2 regions of the Oceanobacter antarcticus genome follow, and region 2 is predicted to be linked to the other one. Evidence: riboswitches for the same ligand, from Rfam matches in the RefSeq annotation. Region 2 holds a riboswitch; the other holds the start of a gene.

What was found. Region 2 has a riboswitch for cobalamin ahead of WG929_RS02975 (TonB-dependent receptor plug domain-containing protein). Riboswitches for the same ligand answer to the same signal wherever they lie in the genome.
Region 1: another riboswitch for cobalamin. It lies ahead of WG929_RS16590 (ABC transporter ATP-binding protein); the one in region 2 lies ahead of WG929_RS02975 (TonB-dependent receptor plug domain-containing protein).

Annotation. Positions count from the first base shown of each region.
Region 1 is NZ_JBBKTX010000023.1:16,805-21,807, forward strand. Features, by position in the region: gene cobT (nicotinate-nucleotide--dimethylbenzimidazole phosphoribosyltransferase) at 1-65, opposite strand, end outside; gene WG929_RS16585 (FecCD family ABC transporter permease) at 80-1,102, opposite strand; gene WG929_RS16590 (ABC transporter ATP-binding protein) at 1,099-1,923, opposite strand; cobalamin riboswitch at 2,095-2,237, opposite strand; gene WG929_RS16595 (type IV pili methyl-accepting chemotaxis transducer N-terminal domain-containing protein) at 2,802-3,614, shown strand; gene WG929_RS16600 (AMP-binding protein) at 3,725-5,003, opposite strand, start outside.
Region 2 is NZ_JBBKTX010000003.1:21,024-26,026, forward strand. Features, by position in the region: gene WG929_RS02965 (ketopantoate reductase family protein) at 1-864, shown strand, start outside; gene WG929_RS02970 (two-component system sensor histidine kinase NtrB) at 833-2,788, shown strand; cobalamin riboswitch at 2,940-3,197, shown strand; gene WG929_RS02975 (TonB-dependent receptor plug domain-containing protein) at 3,344-5,003, shown strand, end outside.

The DNA.
Region 1 (5,003 bases), on a different contig from region 2:
CGCTGTTGTATGTGTGTCAGCCAGGTATTCCCGACAGCTTGAATATCAAAATGAACAGCTTGCATAAACCGGGCTCCGCTCAGGCCAAACGCTGACGCATAACAATCAGAAAAAACACACTACCAATCGCCGAGGTGATAATACCGATGGGAATTTCCTGACTGGCAACCGCCGATCGGGCAATCACATCAACCCATACCAGAAAGGTACTGCCGAGTAACAAACACCCCAGAATCAGTGTTCGGTTCGTCACCCCCAGCCAACGCCGCACAATATGGGGAATCATCAGACCAACAAAACCGATACCACCGCAGTAGGCCACCACCGCTGCCGTCAGAGCGGCGCACATCACCAGTGCCAAGGCCCGCAACCGAACCGCATCAACCCCCAGCGTCCGGGCATTGTCATCGCCGAGCAGCATGGCATCGAAATGTCGTCCCAACAGCAATAAAACAGCACTACAAATCAGCACTACGGGAAAGAGCAGCAACAGATGACTGCTTTCCACTCTGGCAAGACTGCCCATCAGCCAGAACAAGACTTTATTGGCCGCAAACGGCTCGCCTACAAACAGAATAAAATGCGTCAGCGAACCCAGCATCAGTGAAATGGCAACGCCGCCCAATAACAACTGCTCGGAGCTGCGGGCAAACGAAGTGACTGCCAGTATCTGTACCAGCATCACCGCAAACAGTGCACCGCCAAACGCAGCAATCGGCAAAGCGGTTGCCGTCGGTAACCAACCCAGCAACCCCGCCAGCAGCGGATGCTGGGCCAGTGCCGAGCCCATCAGCACCGTGACCACACTGGCACCCAATCCGGCGCCCGCGACCACCCCAAACAAGTAAGGATCCGCCAGGCCATTACGTGTGACGTTCTGCAAGGATGCTCCGGCAATCGCCAGCCCGGCACCGACCAAAACCCCCGCAGCAACTCTTGGCAAACGCAAGTCGGTAAAAATCAACTGATCCAGTGGATCAACAGGCAAACCGACGAGGCAACGCCAAACAGTATCCAGTGACAAATTGGCAGAGCCAAAAAACAGCGCAGCCAGCGGTGATAACACCGCCACGGCCAGCAACCACCACCAACGCTGCCTCATCGCCGTTTATCCCGCGTTTGAACGGTTAAGGGCAAGGGTGAAAAATCTACCCGTAACGCCCGGTCGTCGTGGCGACGAACCGCACAAGGCAAGCGAAAAACACGCTCTAGACGCTCCGGCACCAACACACTGTCCGGCGTCCCGAAAGCCACCTGTTCGCCATTTTCCAACAGCAACAGCTGATCACAGTAGTGCGCGGACAAATTGAGGTCATGCAGACTCATGACCACCGTCAGCCCGGTATCACGTGCCAGCTGGCCCAGTAAGGCCAGCACATCGTGCTGGAAATACACATCGAGATGGTTAACAGGTTCATCCAGCACAATCAGTTCCGCCCGCTGCACCAGGGCACGGGCAATCAGACCACGTTGTTGCTCGCCGCCAGACAGGGTCGAAAATACACGGGTTGATTTTTCTGCCAGGCCAACACGCTCCAGCGCCTGATCGATCCGCTCGTCATCGGCTGCTGACTGCCGTCCCAACAAGGATTGGTGCGGCAACAACCCCATGCGTACCATTTGCCGCAGACTGAGGGCAAAGACCGCATCGTTCAGCTGGTTCACAACCGCGATACGCCGGGCACGCTGATTCAGGCTGTAATCGGACAATGGCCGATCTTGCCAGGCCAGCGTAGTCGCCGTTATCTGTCCAGTTAACTGACCCGACAACGCCAGCAGCAAACTGGTCTTGCCCGCACCGTTCGGGCCAAGCACACCGAGCACGGAACCGGCAGGCAGTGAAAAAGAGATACATTTCAGAATCGGTTGCTGATCAATCGTGAGCCTCAGCTCGTCAACCACCAGACCGGAACAGCCAACCATGGAAGCACCAGATAACAAGAGTTCATGCCCAGGATTACCATCCAACACCGTCGACTGTCGACAAACTGCATCAACAGGGAAAGGAGATGGCTCGTGTATTCCCGCACGAACAAAATTCAAGAGACAGAATCATTTATTGACCAGACATTACAGCGCGCCCACGCCGAATGTCGGCCAAACAATTCCCAGGCTGGTATCTGACTTTCCCCTGCCCGTTACGGCCAGAGAATTACAGTTGCGGGTACAGTCCCGGAGTTGCACCGGATTCCCAATTAAATCAGGCCGCCACGGCAGCCTGACACCTGTTTGATAGCGGTGGACTATATCAGCAAAGCAAATTCCATACGATGGCTAATCGCTACAGGACAATGCTTGCATAGCCGATGCCTTTCACAGCAGAAAATTCACTGATCTCCAAGGATATTTAAAAAATCAGACTCAACGCTCAATCTGTACAGAAAGCAACCAGCAAACACGTAATCCGGCAGAAAACAGCGCTATGCTTATTATCAGTAACGCTTATGAGGAAGTGGACACTCTGGGCCTCTCCAGGCGCATCCGTAGTGATTTGGACTGCCCCTACACAAGTTCAAATTGAGGGACTGGGAGCAACCGCAGTAGCAAGCGCAGACCCTGCGTCAAACAATCAGACATATACCGCCATGTTGAGGTGAAAGGCAGACCATCCAGACAGTTACTGCGAGAAATATCTATTGATAAGGTCATTAGTTGATTTCGACCTTAGTACACGCTATTTTTTGCTGCATTGTAGAGCAATCAAATAACCCGACTGTCGTTCTCTCCAAGCTTATAAGCACCAGCGCGTTTGACGGTGAAGGTTAATCGTCACGCTGGAGGGAATTCACGGAGGAATTCACATGCTTCTGATCTTCTTTCTCGCATTAATCTGGTTTTTCTGGATCAAGCGACCGAAAAAGAACGCCTACACCGCTGGCAGGGACAATACTGTCGCAACAATGACAGGCAGTCTGGTCATGCTCAGCCAGCGAATGATGAAAGATCATCTGATGATTGGTGCCGGAATCAGTCCCCGCTCAGCCAGTAGCCAGCGCGACGTCAGCGTCATGCTGTTTGAACAACGGCTGGCACGACTGATGGAAGATGAATCCAGTGACGTTATCCAGGAACTGCTGATCAATACGCTGTCTGTGTGGGAAACTCACCGTAAACATATTATGGCACGGCCGGATCACAATCTTATTGGTACGCTGATCCAGGAAAATGACCGCTTACTGGCGTTGTGTGATGATGTGGCTCGTAGCAAGGCAGACCAGCAAGGCCATCATGGCGCCAAAATGGTCTACCTTGCAGGCAGACAACGCATGCTGTCGCAACGCATTGCCAGAAATTGTATCGCCATTTACTGGGGCTATGACAACCAATGGATACATTCCGATCTGGATGCCTCCATTGCCTTGTTCGACCACACGCTTCGAGAGCTGATGCATTCGCGCTTTACCACGCCACAACTGGCGGTATCACTGGAATCGGCCGCGTCATTTTGGATGACCTCAAAAGCCACCTTTCGCCTGTTTCAGGAAAGTGCCAATAAACGTAAGGAAGTCCCGCATATCCACGAGATGACTGAAACCCTGCTGGCCAAGCTGGATAAGATCACCAGCCAGTACGAGGCCGTGCTCGTCGGAGAATTACCTCCAGATCAATCCTGATAATCCGTTAACAAGGATCTACTGCCGGAGCCGTAAGCGGCGCAGGACAGAGGCCAAACTCAGTCCTGCGTATTCGGCACTACGGTTTAACAACCCCCAGATTCAGATTATTATTCACTGTCCTTGGCAAGTTCTTCCGCTCTCAGTTCGCGCCGGAGAATTTTGCCAACATTGGTTTTCGGTAACTCGGTGCGAAACTCGACATGCTTCGGTACCTTGTAATTGGTCAGCCGCTCTTTGCACCAGTGTCGAATATCGGCATCCGTCAGCTCGGACTTCGCCACAATAAACACCTTCACTGCTTCAGAGCTTTTCAGATCGGGAATGCCAATGGCGGCGACTTCCATTACTTCAGGATGAGCCGCAATCACATCCTCAACCTCGTTTGGATAAACGTTAAAACCGGAGACGATAATCATGTCTTTCTTGCGGTCGACGATACGCATGTAGCCATCGTCCTGAATAACAGCAATGTCTCCGGTTCGCAGCCATTCACGGGCAGGCAAGCCATCCGCACCCGGCAGGAATGATTCATCGGTAGCTGCTTCACGCTTCCAGTAGCCTTTCATCACCTGCGGCCCCTTGACGCACAACTCCCCCGGTTCGCCCAACGGCAATTCGTTGCCCTCATCATCCACGGTAATACAGACTGTGCTCGATACCGGCATACCAATACTGCCCAGCTGAATATGTCCGGGCGGATTAAACGACACCACCGGAGAGGTCTCCGTCATGCCATACCCCTCTGCAATATCGCCACCCGTGACCTCTTTCCAGCGTTCAGCTGCCGCCGATGTCAATGCCATACCGCCAGAAATCGTGAGTTTAAGGCTGGAAAAATCCAGCGCCCGGAAACTGTCTTGGTGACACAGGGCAACAAACAAGGTATTCAGGCCAACAAACGCCGAAAAAGGGTTTTGCTGCAAGGTTTTGATAAATCCGGGAATGTCCCTCGGATTGGGAATCAACAAGGAACAATTCCCGGTTTCCAGCAGCACCATACAATGCACTGTAAAGGCATAAATATGATACAGCGGCAAAGGTGCTACCACGGTTTCCACGCCTTCATCCAGCGCCATGACAAACAGGCCGTGACACTGCAACATATTGGCGATCAGATTACGGTGGGTCAGCATCGCTCCCTTGGCAATCCCGGTAGTGCCACCGGTGTACTGCAGTACGGCAACATCGTTACCAGAGGCAGGGCATGGCCGAAAGGGACGCCTGGAGCCCTTGGCCAACGCTTGTCGTAGCGATACCGCAGTGGGAATATGATAATCAGGTACCTGTTTTTTGACGTATTTCACCACGCCGTTGATCAGCAACCGTTTCAGTCCCGGATGCAGATCTGCCACTTCCGTCACCACCACGTGCTTGATACCGGTACGG
Region 2 (5,003 bases):
TGTGCTGCCGCCTTACAGCACGCACACACCGAACACCAATACAAGCACAAGCGCTCGCTGACCTATGGACCCGCCATTCTGAACCAGCACCCGGAATGGCCGGAAGCATTAACGCTATCGCTACCGCAATGGAATCACCAGCGTCTTGACTGGCTGGTCGTCACGACCAAGGCCGGTGATACTCTGGAAGCCCTGTTGCCCTACGCCAGTCAGTTGCACCGGGTTGAGCGTATTTTATTGCTGCAAAACGGCATGGGTCAGCATGAGCAATTGGCCCATTGGCTCAAGAAGCAAGGACTGCCCTGTGAGCTATGGCGCGGAACCTCGACCGATGGTGCCTACCGCCTCGACAAAACCAGGGTGATGTATGCTGGTTTGGGTCATGTTTGGGTCGGCCAGCATCGTTCGAATCCAGCCAGACTATGTACTTTGCCGACATCCTGTCGTTTACCTCATACCGAGGTCGTCACGGATATATTGGCCCGCCAACGGGAAAAGCTGGCTATTAATGCGGTGATCAACCCACTCACGGCACACTACCGTTGTCTTAATGGCGAGCTGGCAAGCAACATCCGGTACCGCCAGCAACTGCAAGCTCTGGCAACCGAAGTCGAGCAGTTTTTCTTGCAGCTAGGCTGGCCCCTGCAAGAAAATTTGTTTGATCGCGTCATTCAGATTGCCTTGTCTACCGCCCAGAATCGTTCATCCAGCTTGCAAGATGTATTGGCCAACAAAGCTACTGAGTTACGTCATATTTCCGGCTACCTTTTAACCCAGGCCAACACGTCAGGTATTGAACTTCCACTGACCCGCGCACTTATGGATCAAGTTAATGACAGAACAGAACACGGAAAACAGTTCTAACCTGCTCACGCGCCAGAAAACCATGGCTGCGCTGATCACCACCGTCATTTTGATCCTTTTTCTCGCCGCCATTGCCTATGTCGCTACCGCAGATCGTATCGGACGCAACTATCTGGTGCCGGAGATCAATCAACTGCTGGTCGAAACCCTGACCATTCAGCTTAACCGACAGCCACTGGACCTGATGGCCGTCAAGGCACTGCTCGACAGTTTTGCCCACCATCATCAGGTGGATTCCATTCGCCTGACGCAAGACAGTAGTCAGCTGGTGATGCAAGTACCAGTCGATCGCACTATCAGCCCGGAGCCACCCCAAAACAGCGTATATCAGCAACGGCTAAGCACCATTAACGGCGATTTCGAGATTCGTATCATCAATGGTGTCTTCTTACCCGGCTATTACTTGGCTGATACCATCAGCACCAGCCTGATTGTCGCAGCTCTGAGCGCACTATTGATTTTTGCCATGTACGTGCTGATTCGACGTTGGCAACAGCAGCCCTACACCGATCTGCGCGATCAAATCAAAACTGCGCAACAGCACGATCACGACCCGACCACGCCGTTCCAATGTCAGGATCCGGATTTACAACCCTTGGTCAACAGCCTCAATGATCTCCACTGGCACCTGCATCGACGCCATGCCGACCTGGAACGAGCCCATAAACAGGCGGAAAGTGCTCGCCATCGGGCCACCACACTGGCGCGTGACAGCGCTCGTATCAACAGCGACCTGGAACATGAAATTACCGTTCGCAGCGCGATGGAGCGCCAGCTGGCACAAACCAAAGCCTTGATGGATGCCATTATCAACGCCATGCCATCCGCCTTGTTTGCCCTCGATCAGCAAGGCCGCTTGTTATTGTGTAATCGCCAGGCCGAAATCTGGCTTGGTAAGCGTCGTCAGGAACTGGCCGGGTTTTTATTAAATGAACTGATCCCGGAACTGGCACCACTGCTCAAACGGGCCAGACAGCGGCTGACCTCGGGAGATGATCTGGATACGCCAATCCTGCAGCGCCGGTTGTCACTCGATAGCCTGGAAGCCGGATTGGTCACCGACTCACTGGTGTACGCGCTGGATCAGCAACAAGCTGCAGTTGCTGTTGTGCGCATTGATGACATTCGCCAGCGGCTGCAGTTGGAAGAAATGATGGTGCACTCGGAAAAAATGCTCACCGTCGGAGGTATGGCTGCGGGCATGGCCCATGAGATCAACAACCCGCTCGCTGCCATCCTGCAAAACCTGCAAAATATCAAACGCCGTCTGGGTAGCGGGTTAAAAGCCAACCACGAGGCCGCCACCAAGCTTAGTCTCGACCTCCGGGCGGTGGAGGAGTACCTGGAAGAACGGGAAGTTTTCAAACTGATGGAGCACATGCGTGAAGCCGGGGAACGAGCGGCGGCGATTATCGCTACCATGCTGAATTTCTCCCGCCGCAACCATGAACACAAAGAAAAAACGCCGGTCAGCCAACTGGTTAATAATGCCCTGACCGTCGCCCGCAACGACCTTGGCCTACATCATATTGATATATCAACCGCCTCCCTGGAGCACTTGCCGGATGTCTCCTGTATTCCTGGAGAAATTGAGCAGGTACTGGTCAATCTGATCAAAAATGCGCAACAGTCGCTGGCGCAACCAGCCACTGCCGAAGCGAACTGGCAACCGACCATCCGCTTGAATGCCTGGCGTGAAGGCGATTTCCTCTGCATCTCTGTCGAAGACAACGGCTCTGGTGTTGATGCCGACCAGATCGGCCGCATTTTTGAACCGTTTTTCACCACCAAGGAAGTCGGCACTGGCACTGGCCTCGGGTTGTCGGTGTCCTATTTTATTGTCACCACTCACCATCAGGGCGATATGTATTACCGTCCCGCTGATCCCCATGGTGCCTGTTTTGTGATCAAACTGCCGTTGTAAAACCCGTCCATTGCTCTCTTCTTGAGCTCTCATGCCTGTGCACCTGTGCTCCAACGTCAAAATACGGCGCAGAGCGGAACCCCCGGATCGGCTCCCACACGAAGCGTGGGAGCCCGTTGTTTCTCTTCTTGACGCCTGCGACCCTCGCCGCTACTCTGCGCTCAGAATCAGGTGCCCGCCCGCTGAATCATTCAGCCTCGGGTTAAACGGGAAGACCGGTGATGCGTTTACGCAAAAACCGGCGCTGCCCCCGCAACGGTGATCGACCCACTCAATAACCGGTTTCCGCCCACAGCAGGAAACCAGCCACTGCCGCGCAATACCGATTGCATGGGTGGGAAGGCGTTATTGACGAGCACAGGATGCTCAGGTCGTCAGCCCGGATACCGGCCTGTTCCAATCAACCGACGTTGCGGAGGGCAGCGGGAGGGATTTGCGCAAATCCGTAACCGCTGTACCACTACGGTGTCTTCCGCTTTCAGCGGAGTTGTTTATTGCCCGGTCTGCTCCTGCCTGCTCTTGCCGTCTTATTTAGACCCGGCATTCAGGACTCCCATGACATTGATTTTGCCTTCCTGCAACTATGTCCGCAGCAACTATGCCGTCCGCTGTAACTATGTCGTCCGCAGCGGCATCAGCCATCGTCTCTGGCAGTGGCGGATCACGACGTGGCCGTTGAGCCTGGCCCTGATTTTGCTGTTTTTCTCCCTGCATGGATACGCCGAAAACACCGTTACCGCAGACGACGAATTGGTCGTCTATGGCCAAACAGAACCCGCTGACGACGCCAGCTACCAGCTCTATGACCAACAGGCACTCGCGGCTGGCTATCAGAATCTCGGTGAATTTTTGGGGCGTATCAACGGTCTGCAAATCCAGTCGCTGGGCGGCCTGGGAGATCCGGTGCTGGTATCGATGCAAGGGGCCGACGCCAAGCAGACCCGCTTGCTGGTGGACGGTATCGCAGTGAACAATGGACAGTACGGTCAGTACGATCTGAATGCCGTACCACTGGCTGCGATTCAACGGGTCGATATACTCACCAGCAGCAGCGATGCCGACGACAGCGGTTTGATCGGCGACGAAGCCATTGGTGGTACGATTAACATCATCACTCGCCATAGCGGCAGCCACCAAGCCAACGCCACCAAAATATTTGCCGCTGCAGGCAGCTACGGCACGGCCACCCTGAGCCTGCAACAGCCGTTGTTATTCTCGTCATTATCAAACCGCACCAACAATCATCGCACCAGCAATCATCGCACCAACAACCGCACCGCCGACCTGTTACTCGACCACCAGCAAAGCGATAACAACTACCGCTACCCGGTGACCAGTCCGCAAGACACCCGTCAACCGTCCGGACAGCAACAAGCGCTCAATAACGCCGCTTATCGCCGTGATCGACTGACGCTGAAGTATCAACAACCAGATCTGTTTGCCAGCCTTTACTGGCAAGACGAACACAAACAACTGCCTCAATATTCACGTAATTCTTCTATTAACAGTGCCCGCCTGGACAGCAAGCAACTGGGGATGCAATTGTCGGGGAATTGGGGACAACGCTTTCGGCAACACTGGCAACTCTGGCATTCACTCGACCGCCAGGGGTTTTACGACCCCACTGCCGTGTTTGGCTATGTCGACAGTAACAATCGTTATCGTTACCAGCACAGCGAAGCCAGGCTGGGCAGTCAGGTTCAATGGCAGTCCTGGGATTTCGGCAGCAGTATCAATATCAGCCAGCAGCACTATCAAAGCCGTTACCTGAATGACAGCGAAGCCAGCGCTTGCGATTCCCTCAGCAGCAACTGCAACCAGTACTCCTGGTTGCGACATAGGCAACTGAGTGGCCGGGCACAATGGCAAAACAGCGCCAGCACCCGTCAAGTCACCCTCAGCGGCAGTCATCACCAGCAAGACAGCCGGTTAAAAACAGTCGATCGTTCGACTAGCGACAGTGCTGATAACAGCAGCGACAGCTCCCACCAGCAGCAATCCTGGCCATCCGGGCTGATCAGCGCCAAACAATACTGGATTGGCGATAACAGCAGCGGCCAATTGCAACTGAGCTGGAAGCAGGCGTTAAGAATCCCCAGTCTGTACGAACGTTTTGGTAATCGCGGACTGACCCGAGGCAACGACGAGCTGCAAGCAGAACAAAGCCGCACCACCACGTTGACTGGCAGCTGGAACGGACGCTGGCAGCAGCGCT